2 regions of the Paenibacillus allorhizoplanae genome follow, and region 1 is predicted to be linked to the other one. Evidence: riboswitches for the same ligand, from Rfam matches in the RefSeq annotation. Region 1 holds a riboswitch; the other holds the start of a gene.
What was found. Region 1 has a riboswitch for cyclic di-AMP ahead of L6I86_RS27070 (ABC transporter ATP-binding protein). Riboswitches for the same ligand answer to the same signal wherever they lie in the genome.
Positions count from the first base shown of each region.

Region 1 (7,321 bases):
GCCATCATGCTAGACGCTTGGGTCAATCACGTCAATTCCCTGAAGGCTGCTGGTAAAGAGTTATCCGTACAAGACGATGGTCGCGATGTGCGTTTGGATTTGAAGAAATAAGCTATTATTTTATTATTAATCCCATTAAATGAGAAAGACCTTTTGCCCGCATCCAGCTATGGATAGGGTGAAAGGTCTTTCTAGTCTTTAGACGTGCAAATCTCGTTTTTGAAAGGAAACATACGTAACAACCGTCAGTAAGGCAATGATAACTACCGAAATGATGACAAACACGGCATCGAATCCACCGCCATACATCAAATTCTTCGCCTCATAAAATTTAAACGGGGTTACATATTTCAAGAATGCCAGTTTATCGTTAAAATCAATGGCAATGGATAAGATAAACGTAATGAGCATGATGCCCGTAGACAGCGAGGCTGCTTTTTTGGAATTTCGATAAACGGCTGCAATGGATGTTCCGATGACTAGAAAGAGCAGCTGCAAAATAAACATACCCAGCATGACGATGGAGATATCACCGTTGACCGCCTCGCCTTTGCTATATGCCCCAACAACCAACATGCTCGAAATCCATGACACGAGGTTAAAAATAACAATGTTAACTAAAGCGCTTAGTAGCTTCCACGTGATGATTTGATGCCTGGATAAAGGCTTTACGAATAAAAACTCTGCCGTCTTATCCCGCTCTTCCTTCGCGATGATATTGGCGCCCAGCATGGCCGCATGGATCGTTGCCATTAACAAGAAATATAGGACCAAGATGCCAAAATAACCGCTAGCCTTCGATAAATCTAACGCGCCGCCACCCATAATCACTTGGAGTGACTTTGGCATTTCCGCCATAAGATCATTCATCTGTCCGTTCGCTGCTGTTGCTTGATACTTGTTCATGCCGCTTGCGATTAGAAAAATGAGTCCTAGACTCCAAAAAATCATCGATTTCCGATACGTTTTCAGTTCACGCCAAAAAATATTCACGTGCTATTCCCTCCTCTCACCCGCTTTTATACGGCATGAACATCCTTTTTCGTGTAAATAATGTAGCTGGCCGCAATCGAAACAACGATAATTGCGAGGGCTGCATTGACATAAGAGGCTTCATAGCTGGCATGTTCAAGCATGTATTTTCCACTAAAGTATTTAAATGGTGAGAAATAGCGTTTGACCCCCTCCCCATCTACGGCAACGATCATTCCGATAACGAAAAAGGCAAACACCGTACCCAGACTAACGGATAAAACTGCTTTGATTTTAGAAAATACGACCGAAATGATGAATCCGATAGCAAGAAACATCAGCTGGATAAACAGCAAAGTGAAGGAAATTAATAGAAATGTGCTCACATCAAAATCGACCGTTTTTACTTGAAGCGCCATTAGATAAGCTGCAGCGATATAGATTACGCAGGTAATAACTAAGGAAGTAACAGCCGCTAATAGCTTGGAAGTTACTATTTTCGTACGTGTTACGGGCTTTGTAAGTAGAAAGTCTGCTGTTTTCTCACGCATTTCTTTCGAGAGTATGGACGTTCCCAGAACCATAGCTTGAATGGCTCCGCAAAGCGTAATGTACATAAAGATGTACATATAGAACCCGAGTAGGGTACCAAACGTTTCGATTTGAATACCAAGCGCTTTCCTGACCCCTTCTGGATACCCTTCTAATATGGAAGAAAACTCAGCAAAATCCTTAGAAACCGAAGGAAAAAGGGATAGGAATAAAACGATGACCGCAATTAAGGAGCACGTCCACGTCATCGTGGATTTCCGATAAGCTCTCAATTCATGAAGGTATATATTCATCCCCCTCTAAGCCTCCTTCTCATAGTAGTGCATAAAGATCTCCTCTAAATCAGGCTCTTCGATCCACAGATTATCAATTTCGATTTCAGCAATCTTTCGCATGACTTGATTAATGTTGCCTTTAAATAAGAAGCTCGTCGTCTGGCCATGGACATCAATGTTATTGACCCCGGTCATTTTGAAAAAGTTAGGATCAAGCGCTTGTGCCGTATCCACTTTAAATCGCTTGAAGTTGTTTTCTTTTAACGTGCTGATTTTCTCAACCGTTACAATCCTGCCTTCCTTAATAATAGCGACTCGATCACATAATCTTTGAACTTCACTCAATATATGAGAGGAAAAAAGAATCGTAGCTCCTCTTTGATTCTGTTGTTCGAGCAATTCGAAAAACCTCTGCTGCATGAGCGGGTCCAGTCCACTTGTAGGTTCATCCAGAATAATGAGCTTAGGATCATGCAGCAACCCTTGAACGATGCCCACCTTCTTTTTGTTCCCCAGAGATAGATCATCAATTTTCTTCGTAACGTCTAGATCCATGATTTCAGCAAGTTCTTTGATTCTCTTGGTGCAATCCTTCTTGTAAAAGCTGGCCGAATACTTGAGTAGGTCGATCACCTTCATGTTGTCATAATAGAACACCTCGGACGGTAAATACCCGATCTCTTTCTTAATTTCTGGCGCAAACTGGATGCAGTCTTTCCCGAAAATTTTGGCACTGCCGCTAGTTGGAAAAATCAGTGACAGCAGCGTTCGAATCGTCGTTGATTTCCCTGCTCCATTCGGCCCAATAAACCCAAAGATCTCCCCTTCTTCGATTGAAAAACTAACATCGGTAATCCCTCTTGCGTTCCCATAGGTTTTGGTCAGATTGTTGATTTCAATAGCATGCATGGTATTGCCTCCTTATAACAATTATGTAACATTTTGGGTTGACGGCATGCAAAAAGAAGCCCTAAGAGTAGAGAATCTCTACTCTCGGACTTCTTTACATAAGAAGGCGAGTGTACGGTTCTCTCTCAATGCACCTACGAGGTTAGCTGTCGGATTCGGACTTGAGAGCGTCCTACCTAATGCTTGCGAGCATTAGGATTCACCCCATGAAGCCAAGTATTGCTTAAACGGCTTCGATTGGTTCCCCCGTTTCCCCTACTGGGAATTAAGTGGTTTCTTATTACCACATAAGAAAGTATAAGTTTTCGGTTCCCGAAAATAGCTTTCTTATTGGCGATAAAACCTACCTCTATACGCGGTCGCTCATCTTCGAGTGGCTTCGATAGAGGTTTTCTCACAAAAATCAACTTGTCGTAATGAATCTTACGCCGTTCTTTATCGAATGTAAAACGTAGATTCGCCTTTTATTTTTGCTTATTTGACTTTGGTAGTTGATGAAAGCGCATACATATAGGAGTGACGTTGATTATCCCATACTTTGCTACTTATTAGTGCTCTTTAGGAGATAAAGCTCTGTGGCGTCGGCTGCTAAGACGATCACGTCAATTCGAACACCATTGGAAACGATGAAATCAATCTGATATACTAACTCCAATAAATGGAACCTATGACTTTAAAATGGAGGAATCAAATGTCCACTTCAAGCATGATTACTATGGCGATGTATCGCCCCCATCCTGGGAAAGAAGCTGAACTAGCCGAGATTGTTAAAGGGCACATCCCTATGCTTCGCGAAGAAGGGCTTATCACCGAATTCCCGCCAGTGACACTTCAATCTGTAGATGGAACGCTAATTGAAATATTTGAGTGGTTATCAGAGGAATCTATGCACAAAGCGCATAGCTCCCCGAAAGTATGGCCGCTTTGGGAGAACATGATGAAAGTTGCCGAAATGGTAAGCCTCTCGTCACTTCCTGAGGCTGAGAAGCCTTTTCCGAATTTCAAAAGAGTCACGCTGTAGAGGCAATGGCTCGCAATAACATGTAAAAACCTTCAATTACTTGAAGGTTTTTTACGCGTTTTTAGTTGCTGTACAGCCGCCGATACTCCTGTGGCGTCATTCCGATATGCTCTCGGAAGCGCGCAATAAAATAGCTGCTCTGGGAAAATCCGACATGCTCTGCCACTTGCTTAATCGTCCATTCGGTAGACATGAGCAGTTGTTTAGCTACAACAAGACGACATTCGAACAGCCACACGACCGGAGTCCGCCCCATTACTTCGTGAAACATTCGACTAAAATAAAAGGTACTGAAACCTGCCTGCTCAGCCATCTGCAGGAGAGTTAGCGGTTTCGTGCAGTGCGTACGAATATATTCCGCAACCTCTCTCATCCGTGCGCGCTTATCCAGTATCGTTACTGTTCCGTGCGTCTCCGCACGTAAGGCAAGCTCAGCCAGCAGTTCATAGAGTTTTACAGCCAATTGTACCTCGTTCCGATCATACGGAGATGCCAGCGCCAGTAAGTCCCCGGTCAATTGTTTGAGCTTAGGTACATCCCTGTACGTAAACAGCCACACAGCTGAAGTGCCTTGATCATTCAACAGCCTGTCGAGTCCCTCTCCTGCAAGGTGTACCCAGAATACTTGCCACGGATCATTCGGATCCGTTCGATACTCCTGCTCAAGGCCCGCCCCGTAATAGAACCCTTGCCCTGCTTCCAGGGAATACTCCTTCCCATTCGCTTTGACATAGCCTTTACCACTTAATACAATATGCAAATTGGCTTGTTGCAACTGCCCCTTAAACCGCCATTCCTGATGCTCGGGGAAATCCGCATATTGACCAATCATATCCGGATAAACCGTGTAGTGTTTGTACATGGGCTCCGGTAATACATAGTGAATTCTCATATACCCTCCAAAGCGCAAAAATCTAATACATGCAGCAAAATGATGTTATATACATAATAATATAAAGAAATATAATAAGTACATAAGGATTTTGAATAACAAAAAATTACTATATCCATAGAAACGGGGATGTTATTATTCATGGAAAAGACCATTCCGGGTGAGAAATTTGATCTAGGCGTATGCTACTACCCTGAGCAGTGGCCTGAGGCTATGTGGGCGGACGACTATAGGAGAATGCGAGAAATCGGCTTTACCATCGTGCGAATGGGTGAGTTTGCATGGAATTTCTTTGAACCAGAGGAAGGGGTATTCGCCTTTGATCTGTTCGACCGCGCAATTGATCTTGCTCACGAGCATGGACTACAGGTCATTCTCGGCACTCCCACAGCAACACCGCCTGCTTGGATGACCTACAAATACCCAGAGATTCTGAATGCTAACTTTGATGGCGTGCAGTATCAGCACGGACTGAGACGTCACTACAATTACAGCAGCCCCATTTACCGCGAATACTGTGCGAAAATTACTGAGGCTATGGCGCGGCATTATGCCAACAATCCAGGGGTCGTAGGCTGGCAGATTGATAACGAGCTTAACTGTGAGGTGAACGTCTTCTATGCCGAAGCAGATCATGCCGCATTTCGGAAGTGGGTACAGGAGAAATATGGTACCTTAGACGCATTAAATGAGGCTTGGGGAACCGTCTTCTGGAATCAGAGCTACTCGGACTGGGAGCAAGTTCATTTGCCTCGCCCGGCGCCTTCCAAATCCGTTAACCCACATCAAGCGCTGGATGAAAAGCGATTTATCTCGGATAACACCATATCCTTCGCCCGTTTACAGGCAGACATCTTGCGACTGCTTGCCCCAACACAGTGGGTCACCACCAACGGCATGTTTGGCCATTTGGATAGCCATGCCATGACGGATGAACTGTTGGACTTCTTTTCTTTCGACTCGTATCCGAACTTCTCAACCATTTGGAACGATGCCGAGCGCGAGAATCCACTCATGGATCGCAGCAATTCCAACCAACTCACCAAGGTTCGTTCGATCTCACCCACTTTCTGCATTATGGAGCAGCAGTCAGGCCCTGGCGGTTGGGTGAACACAATGGGACAATCAGCACCCAAACCAGGCCAAATGCGATTATGGACCTATCAATCAGTTGCTCACGGGGCGGATATGGTCCTGTTTTTCAGATGGCGAACGGCAACATTTGGCACCGAAATTTATTGGCATGGGATCAACGATTACCATAACCGTCCTAACCGAAGGGTTGCTGAAGTAGCAACAATTAGCCAAGAATTGGGGAAAATCGGAGAGGTTATTGCCGGATCTCGTTTCACAGCGGAAGTGGCTATTCTGCACGATTATGACAATGAGTGGGATGGGGAACTTGACCAATATCATGGGCCGCTAACAAGAGAGAGTGAATACAACTGGGGGAAAGCCCTGCAGTTCAGCCATATCCCTTACGATTATTTGTATGTGCAAAATAAGACTACCCTAGATGACCTAGCTCGTTACAAGGTGCTCATCTACCCTCATCCTGCCATCATGTCAGAAGAAACGGCCGAGCTGCTTAAGCAGTATGCAGCTGCAGGAGGCAAGCTTATTTTTGGAGCCCGATCCGGTTATAAAGACCAACGCGGGCATTGCCGAATGACGCCATTCCCGGGTCTCATCGCAGAACTGTGCGGCATAACTGTGGAAGACTTTACGCTCGTCCTGAAAGAAGCGGCGACACCGAACTTGCGCTGGATCGATGGTGGAGACGACGCCAGTACGCCTGCACGTCTGTTCAACGACATTCTCCTGCCAGAGAGCGGCAGCGTAGAGACACTAGCCCTGTATGATGGCGACTACTATACAGGCAAACCGGCGCTTACCCGCAACCCATATGGCAGCGGTGAAGCCTATTATTTCGGGGCCGCGTTCAGCCGCGAGGTAGCGGATGGGTTGATCCGCCGCCTTGGGCTGCAGCCTGCTACCGCAGGTTGGGCGGAACTGCCGTCTGAGGTGGAGGTTGCCATCCGCGTGAAACGGGATCGCCGGTTTGCCTTTATCCTGAACTACACCGACAAACCAGTCAAAGCTAATCTGCTGAAGGAGCTGGAAGACTTGTTGGAAGGTGAACGGGTTCGTATGGGGGAGCTGGAGATAGCTCCTTATGGTGTGAAGGTTTTGGAACTATAATGAGAAAGGAACCGGTCAGCTGGCCGGTTCCTTTCTTCTCATTCTATCGATAATAGGACAACACCCAGCACACGCCATTTCGATCCGTAACGATGGCAAGCAGTCCGTTGAATGGCGCTTCATACATGTCCACGTTAATTGACCCACCTGTCGCAAGCTCTCCGTAGATGGTTCGAAACGCTTCCTCTCTCTCAATCGTCACGAACACTCTCACGTAATCACCTTTCATGATTGGCTTTGCCGCTAGTGTATCGGCAAACTTAAGGATGGCCCCCTCGACATGTAGGTCCGCGTTTAGCACTTCTTCTCCTTGCTTGCGTAAAATCGTAACCTCGCCGCCAAAAATACTCTGATAGTACTTGATTTCATCCTTACAGTTTTCCACAACGATAAAGGGAATAGCTTTCATCATCTACATCCTCCTCACAGCTATTTGCTCGTTTCCGATCAACCCTGCGTCTGCTACTAATCGGTCAAATTGTTAAGTACGATTTTCAG
Region 1 is NZ_CAKMMW010000022.1:15,956-23,276, reverse strand. It holds gene L6I86_RS27085 (5'-nucleotidase C-terminal domain-containing protein) at 1-111, shown strand, start outside; gene L6I86_RS27080 (ABC transporter permease subunit) at 199-993, opposite strand; gene L6I86_RS27075 (ABC transporter permease subunit) at 1,020-1,817, opposite strand; gene L6I86_RS27070 (ABC transporter ATP-binding protein) at 1,824-2,708, opposite strand; cyclic di-AMP (ydaO/yuaA leader) riboswitch at 2,824-2,990, opposite strand; gene L6I86_RS27065 (antibiotic biosynthesis monooxygenase family protein) at 3,400-3,729, shown strand; gene L6I86_RS27060 (AraC family transcriptional regulator) at 3,791-4,621, opposite strand; gene L6I86_RS27055 (beta-galactosidase) at 4,763-6,823, shown strand; gene L6I86_RS27050 (VOC family protein) at 6,867-7,232, opposite strand; gene L6I86_RS27045 (MarR family winged helix-turn-helix transcriptional regulator) at 7,289-7,321, opposite strand, start outside.

Region 2 (7,321 bases), on a different contig from region 1:
GGGGTTCAAGTCCCTCTACGCGCATCCAAACAAAAAGAGCTTTCTTTCATCCTTTAACGGGATGGAAGAAAGCTCTTTTTTTGCATACAAGCTTATATAAAATATGGTTGACATTGATTATTATTATCACTAATATCAAGAGTAGTGATTGACGCGAAATGGCGGGAGGAGATCGCATTTGAAAACGATTAAATACTGCTGCAGAAATGAGAAATTCGGATCGAAACAAATATATAAGTCATTGAAGCACGAGTATCCAGACTTGAAGCAGAAGAAGAAAGATTGCCTCGGCAATTGCAGACATTGCAAGAAAGAATGTATTGCGATGATCGGGAAGAAGAAGCTGCTTTGCGCGGAGTCACCTGACCATTTGTATGCTCAACTAAAGGAAATAATCTCGGCATCTAAGGCCAAAAGTGTGACAGCTTGAACCTAAATCTGGTGAAATTGTTACTTCCGTTTGTATTTCTATGCACAATTCTGTTAATCTTGTATGTATGGGGAATACGCAAGAGATAACCATACAGAAAGGTGTGTGCACAGATGTTAAACGATACACTAACAGAAGCGCTCAATGAGCAGATGAATTATGAGTTTTATTCCGCGCACGTCTACTTAGCTATTGCTGGTTATTGCGCTGCGGAAAGCTTGGATGGATTTTCGAACTTTTTTAAAGTACAAGCAGAAGAAGAGAAGTTCCATGCCATGAAGATTTTTAAATATATTAATGACCGTGGGAAAAAAGTCAGCTTTGCTGGTATGAACACGCCTGTGAATCAGTACGAATCGATTTTGGATGCTTTTGAACATGCTTACCTGCATGAGCAGGAAGTAACGAAACGGATTTATCACCTATCCGATTTGGCATTGAATGATAGAGAGCATGCGACGATGCAGTTCTTGAAATGGTTCATTGACGAGCAGGTTGAAGAAGAAGCGATGTTCGATAGCATTATCAACAAGCTGAAACGTATCGATAAAGATAGCAATGCTTTCTACATGTTGGATGCGGAATTTGCACAACGTTCCTTCACGCCGCCAGCTGCGGAATAATTACATACCCTATTCATGAGACAAAAACTTACTTGTTTCGCAATTTTGCGAAAGGTAAGTTTTTTCTGTTTGTTGACATAAGGTTGTCAGGGTTCATTTTATATAGTAATAGAAAAGGAAAGGAAGTGCATCATGAATAAATTAGATCTAGCCAAGGCCTATAAAGCTTATTACACAGCTCCAACGAAGCCAGAACTCGTTGTTTTTGAACCTATTTCCTATGTAACCATTGTAGGCAAAGGAGATCCCGATGGTGCAACCTTTGCTAACGCCACAGAAGCACTGTATACGGTCGCGTACGGCGTTAAAGGACATTACAAGAAGCTGGAGAAAGATTTCACAGTAGCGAAGCTGGAAGGGCAATGGTGGGTTGATGGAGATCCCCGAACTGCCTTGGAGGTACCGAGGGAAGAATGGCATTGGAAGTTATTGATTCGCATACCGACATATGTGTCAGCTGAGATTGTGGAAAAAGCGCGTACAACTGCAATGGCTAAGAAAAAGGAGCTGAAGGTGATATCTGATGTTGGCTATGAATCCTTGAATGAGGGAACCTGTGTCCAAATGCTGCATGTAGGTCCGTATGCAACAGAACCAGAGACACTTGCTCGAATGGAGCAATTTATAGAGGACAATCAGCTAAGGTACTGTGGTCTTCATCATGAGATTTACTTATCCGATCCGAGGAAGATAGAGCCTGCCAAAATGAAAACAATTTTGCGATATCCTGTAGAAGCGGTAGAAGTGGTGATAGGGTGAATTTTGCTGTAAAATAGAACATAATGTCGAGCAGCCAACCAGGGGGAGGGATAGCGGGTGCAAATACGTCACATATCTAGGTTTGGACAAGCTTTAGGTGTCCTTATCATCATTATTGGGTTCATGTATCCAACGCCCGCTGCCCATGCCTCTTGGCTGGATCGGGTAAAAGAAATCTACCAATTGCCAAGCAATGTAGAGCAGATTCAGAAGGATTATGAAGCTACGAAGCAGCAATTAGAAGAGCAGAAGGACAAATTGTCTGAAGCCGTGAGACAGTCTCAAGAAATTGAGGATCGTCTCCTCAGTCAGAACGAGGCACTCAAGAAGGACAACGAGCAGTTACAAGAACGGTTGAAAGCGATGGAACAAGTAGCTCTGGATAAGGATAAACGAAATCGCAAAATAACCTACATGGTGATTACGGCTGCCGCGTTGGTTGTAGGCTATTTCTTGCTTGGACGTGTGTTTCGCTTTTTCGTTTGGCGTAGACAGAAACGCGGGCTGCGTTAGCAGGCTAGTGTGAGGAGGTTGTGTCATGGAGGTCATCTTTGAAAATGCGAGTTTGCAAGCTAGGATGGCTACGCTTCAGCTTGAGTATGGCGAAGCAGTTTATGTCCTTCATCCCAACCAAATTGTAGCGTTTCAAGGGATGCCAGAGCTGCGCGAGGATGCTTTGATGAAGCTTCCTGGTATGTATAGGAAAAAGCGCTTGATCCAATCACGTGTGAGAGGACCAGGCCAATTACTTATGGGACTGCCTGAAGCGTATAGTTTGGCTGTAGTGCCTTTAGAAGCGGAAGATGACCTCTTGTTTGAGTTTCGCCATGTTCTCTTCTATACGGAAGGTGTGACCTTCACAACGCATCTCCAGAGCGTCAAGAATACATTGATTACGCAGGATCTTGTCAAAATGCAATTTCATGGCCCAGGTACGCTAGGTTTATTAACAGCAGGTCCTTTGCATCAGATGGCTTTAGATCCGAAGCAGCCTTTGTTTATAGATGTTAGCTGTCTGGTGGCGTATCCGCGGCAGGCGAATCTACGGCTATGTGTGTATGGCAATACATTAGCAAGCCAGCACATGAATTATCATTGGGAGATTACGGGGCATGGTCATGTGCTTATGCAGCCTTGTAAACCAGATCCCAAGTTGGATGAGCATATGAAATCGGATAGCTTGCTGCGCCGCATAGCTCGGGAAGTTCTGCCATTTGGCGGCGTTTTCATAAAATAATAAAAAAATATAAAAAATAGTTGCATTTGTTTTGAATACCTGATATATTATTCCTTGTCGCCTCAGAGAAACACTTGCTGAGCGAAAGAGAAATTACACCGTGCGGAAGTGGCTCAGCGGTAGAGCATCGCCTTGCCAAGGCGAGGGTCGCGGGTTCGATCCCCGTCTTCCGCTCCAATATTTGCGCCCTTAGCTCAGCTGGATAGAGTATTTGACTACGAATCAAAAGGTCGGGAGTTCGAATCTCTCAGGGCGCGCCATTTACACTTTATATTCACTACGGGACGTAGCTCAGCTTGGTAGAGCACCTGCTTTGGGAGCAGGGGGTCGCATGTTCAAATCGTGTCGTCCCGACCATTTTAGAATTTTTTATATGCGGGCGTAGTTTAATGGTAGAACTTCAGCCTTCCAAGCTGATCGCGCGGGTTCGATTCCCGCCGCCCGCTTAAGAAAGAAAGAGACCACCTTCGGGTGGTCTTTTGTTTTTGCATGGAGAGATGCGAGAACGCAAAGGTTGGACAATCGTGAACTGTCGCTGGATAAGAACGAGTGAGAGTTTATCAGCAATTACGCAGTCGCTCATCCTCGAAGGAACTATGTTAGAAGTTTTTTTCATATTTTCCAATAGTCATACACGTGTATCTAGGTTAAAATGGGAAAAACATGCAAAGGGGACTTACCGAAATGAACGCTATTGAAAATCGTATTCATGGGTTACATCAGTATCATTCGGAGTTAACGGCGTCTGCTGATCTGGCTGCATTCTGGGAGCGCACATACGCGGAAGCTACGCAAGCAGCTTCTTATACAAGAGAGTCGGTGGCATCACCTTTTGTACAAGCGGAAGTGAATAAGATCGTCTTGCAGGGTGCTGCAGAAACACCAATTCATGCTTGGTTGTTACTGCCTAATGCGGAGAGCAAGTCTAAGGTACCTTGTATTGTTACATTCCCAGGCTATACGGGCTCCAAAGGAAGACCTGAAGATCATGCAGCTTGGTTGCTTATGGGTTATGCGGTACTTGCAGTTGATGTACGCGGGCAAGGTGGCGATAGCGGTAATCTGCTGCCACAGGAGACAGGCATGACCAGGGGATGGATTACACAGGGGATTCTAGACGCCGAGACGAGCTATTATCGAGCGGTTGCGATCGATTCTTTGCGTGCTGTGCAATGCGCGTTAGAGCAGCCAGAGATCGACAGTGAGCGTGTATTCGTATACGGTGGAAGCCAAGGCGGGGGGCTCGCCCTACTCGTAACTGCGCTAGAGAAGCGTATTCGGGCAACCATTGCCCATGTACCGAATCTATGCCATATGGATTTAGGTTTATTGCAATCGGTGAGCTCACTTAGTGAGGCAGCTGAATTCGTTACTCGGTTCCCAGAGTATCTGCCGGATGTACTGCGAACAGTTTCTTATTTCGATATCATGAATCTGGGTGATCGTATTCAGCAGCCTGTTCACGTTACGGTAGGGTTGAAGGATACGTGCTGCTTACCAGAAGCCATTTTTGCTGCGTATAACCGAATCGAATCTGCACACAAATCAATTGAAGTGTACCCCTTCATGGGACATGCGACACCTCCAGGCTCCCACGCTGCGGCACATGCCTTTTTCTCAAAATGGTAGGGACTGAAGTAAGAAGCTTCCTGGTTGGATAACCTATAGCTAACTTGAAGGAAGGTGCTGACAGATGGAAAAAGTGGATTCATTTGAAGAGGTATTCGAGCTGATGGAAGCGGCTTTTCCTGTAACCGAAATAAGGACATATGAAGGTCAGCGGGCGCTGTTATCTCATCCTAATTACAGCATCGATGTCGAGAGAGATGCACAAGGGCAACTGCTTGGCTTCTTGGCCAGTTGGAGCTTTAGCACGTTTCGATTCGTGGAACATATCGCAGTCAATGCCGCCACAAGAGGTGGTGGGATTGGCAAGCGAATGCTGACGACGTATATGAGCCGCACAAGCACGCCTATCGTACTTGAAGTCGAGCCTCCGACTGCCTCAGATGCTACGCGGAGAATTGAATTCTATAAGCGCTGCGGTTTCCATTTGAACCTATTCCCTTATGCGCAGCCTCCCCTCAGAGAAGGGCAACTCACATTGCCTCTCAACATTATGAGTTATCCTAGTCCAATGACGGAAAAAGAGTTTAATCCCAGTAAGCATATCCTGTTTACCGAAGTGTATAAGCAGCTGCTCTGAGAAGAGCGGCTGTTTTTGTGTGCTTTTACATAGAAAAGGAAACACTTACCATCTCGCAAAAGTTGTCAGGGCAAAACGAACTATGCTAGTCTAACATAGACAAAAAATGCCGAATCTCAGAGCATCGAAAGCTCTGGTACGGGGGACTTCTTTACTTGGGGTGAATGAATGCTCAGTTAGCCATAGGCTAATGGGGCTTACTAGGGAAAACCTCTTCCCGAACCCGTCAACTAACCTCGGAGGCTTCAAGGAGGCACAACGTTTTGAAACTTTTTACCAAAAGCTTTATTTGTTCATGCGCTCTTCTAGGCGCAGCCAATTCTCTGTTCGCCGCTCCATCCACGCATGCTGCTGTCCCAGACACTTCTTCAGTGAAGGTTCAAGTCAATGATGAATTGGTGCAGTTCCCGGAAGTACAGCCGTTTATTGATACGGAAGGTACACTTCAGGTGCCACTACGTGTGTTGTCGGAGAAATTAGGTTACCAAGTGGGATGGGCGAAGCAAGGCGATGAAGTCGTCGTCACGCTTAAGAACAAAGAACAGGCGATTCAACTCACAACGGACGATGAGCAAGCGGTCGTGAACAGTAAGTTAGTTGAATTAGAGAGCAGTCCAACTTTGGTTAAGGGGAGTACCTATGTCCCTCTACGCTTTGTTACAGAGACGTTTGGTTCTGCAATTGAGTGGAACGATGCGAATAAAATCGCCATCGTGGAAGTGGACGGCAAGACTCATAAGCCAGCCTGGATTGCACCGCCACCAGCAGTTTTAGCAGCCCCAGTGGCCAAGGTCGTTCAGTCATCCATTGCAGCTCAAATTATTCAAGCAGCAACGACATTTAAAGGGACACCTTACCGATGGGGAGGAACTACACCTAAGGGCTTCGATTGCTCAGGATTCGTTCGTTATGTATACGAGGCCAAAGGGATCGAGTTGCCACGCACCTCCGTGCAAATGTACGATAAAGCGGGGGCAAGAGTGACGGATTTGAAAGTGGGGGACCTCGTCTTCTTTGCTTCTGGTATCGTCAATCATGTAGGCATTTACATCGGAAATAATCAATTCATTTCCTCGACAACGTCCGTTGGTGTAACGGTTGATAGTCTCGCTAGCTCCTATTGGGGCTCGAGATATGTAGGTGCCAAACGGGTGTTATAAGATAGTTACGAAATCAGGTATAAGTACCGGTGTAAGAGCGTATGTTCGCTATGTCTTTCTGTATGGAAGGCAAAGCGGCAGATGCTCTTTTTTTTGCGCGAATTTGTGCGATTTTTATCGAATTTTTGAGAATTATAGCCTATAATGGAACAATGGTTGGAAGAAAGTAGGTGACGCGTACGACATGCAAGTCAGTGTCTGGAAAAGCTGGTTTCATAAAATTAAATTGTCGGGTCGAACAGATCGCATGTATAACGTGGAAACAGGTCCTGCCATACCGGAAGACATTCGGGTTGTGATTAAACAATTTTTTCATACGTATAACCATTTCAAAGGGGCTAGGGAATACCAAACAGATACGTTTATTAAAGAAGTATTTTACGCAACAAAACAAGATCCAAGGGATCAGCGCTCCATAGATGAGATGGAAACTTATATTCAGAGCAAGAATGTGAATCGGTTACGACTGAAATCTTATGTAGTTGATGAATATTTACGTGTTGGTGAGAAGGTGTGTATGATCGGTGTGACGCGGGAGTTTAGCAATGCGCATCGTAATCGTGTGCTTTATTTTATCATACAAGAAGAAGGCACTTGGCGGTTCCATCATATCGTGAGATCGCATCATGGCAAAATTCTTGAGAAATTTCAGGTGAAGGAACAGGTAGGATTTGTGGTTGGGGATGATAAAGTAGCACTGCTCTTTCTAACACATGCCGATTCGGCGGATGCTTCCACGTTTATGTTAGGGGATTATGTTCACTCTGAAGGCTATCTGGAAGTGGAGCAAGAGGTCAGCGGTCAGCTCTATTATCGCATCGTTCGAATGAATCGCGTACATTAAGATGGTTAAATAGTCAGATCTATAAGTGCGTGTTCAAAAAGTCCGGTTTTAAGCACTATAAG
Region 2 is NZ_CAKMMW010000010.1:937-8,257, forward strand. It holds tRNA gene L6I86_RS17425 (tRNA-Leu) at 1-24, shown strand, start outside; gene L6I86_RS17430 (DUF1450 domain-containing protein) at 179-430, shown strand; gene L6I86_RS17435 (ferritin) at 544-1,053, shown strand; gene L6I86_RS17440 (GyrI-like domain-containing protein) at 1,186-1,812, shown strand; gene L6I86_RS17445 (tropomyosin) at 1,870-2,325, shown strand; gene L6I86_RS17450 (AIM24 family protein) at 2,351-3,049, shown strand; tRNA gene L6I86_RS17455 (tRNA-Gly) at 3,152-3,226, shown strand; tRNA gene L6I86_RS17460 (tRNA-Arg) at 3,233-3,309, shown strand; tRNA gene L6I86_RS17465 (tRNA-Pro) at 3,330-3,406, shown strand; tRNA gene L6I86_RS17470 (tRNA-Gly) at 3,425-3,495, shown strand; gene L6I86_RS17475 (acetylxylan esterase) at 3,734-4,678, shown strand; gene L6I86_RS17480 (GNAT family N-acetyltransferase) at 4,743-5,255, shown strand; cyclic di-AMP (ydaO/yuaA leader) riboswitch at 5,353-5,515, shown strand; gene L6I86_RS17485 (C40 family peptidase) at 5,519-6,415, shown strand; gene L6I86_RS17490 (hypothetical protein) at 6,600-7,259, shown strand.
Region 2: another riboswitch for cyclic di-AMP. It lies ahead of L6I86_RS17485 (C40 family peptidase); the one in region 1 lies ahead of L6I86_RS27070 (ABC transporter ATP-binding protein).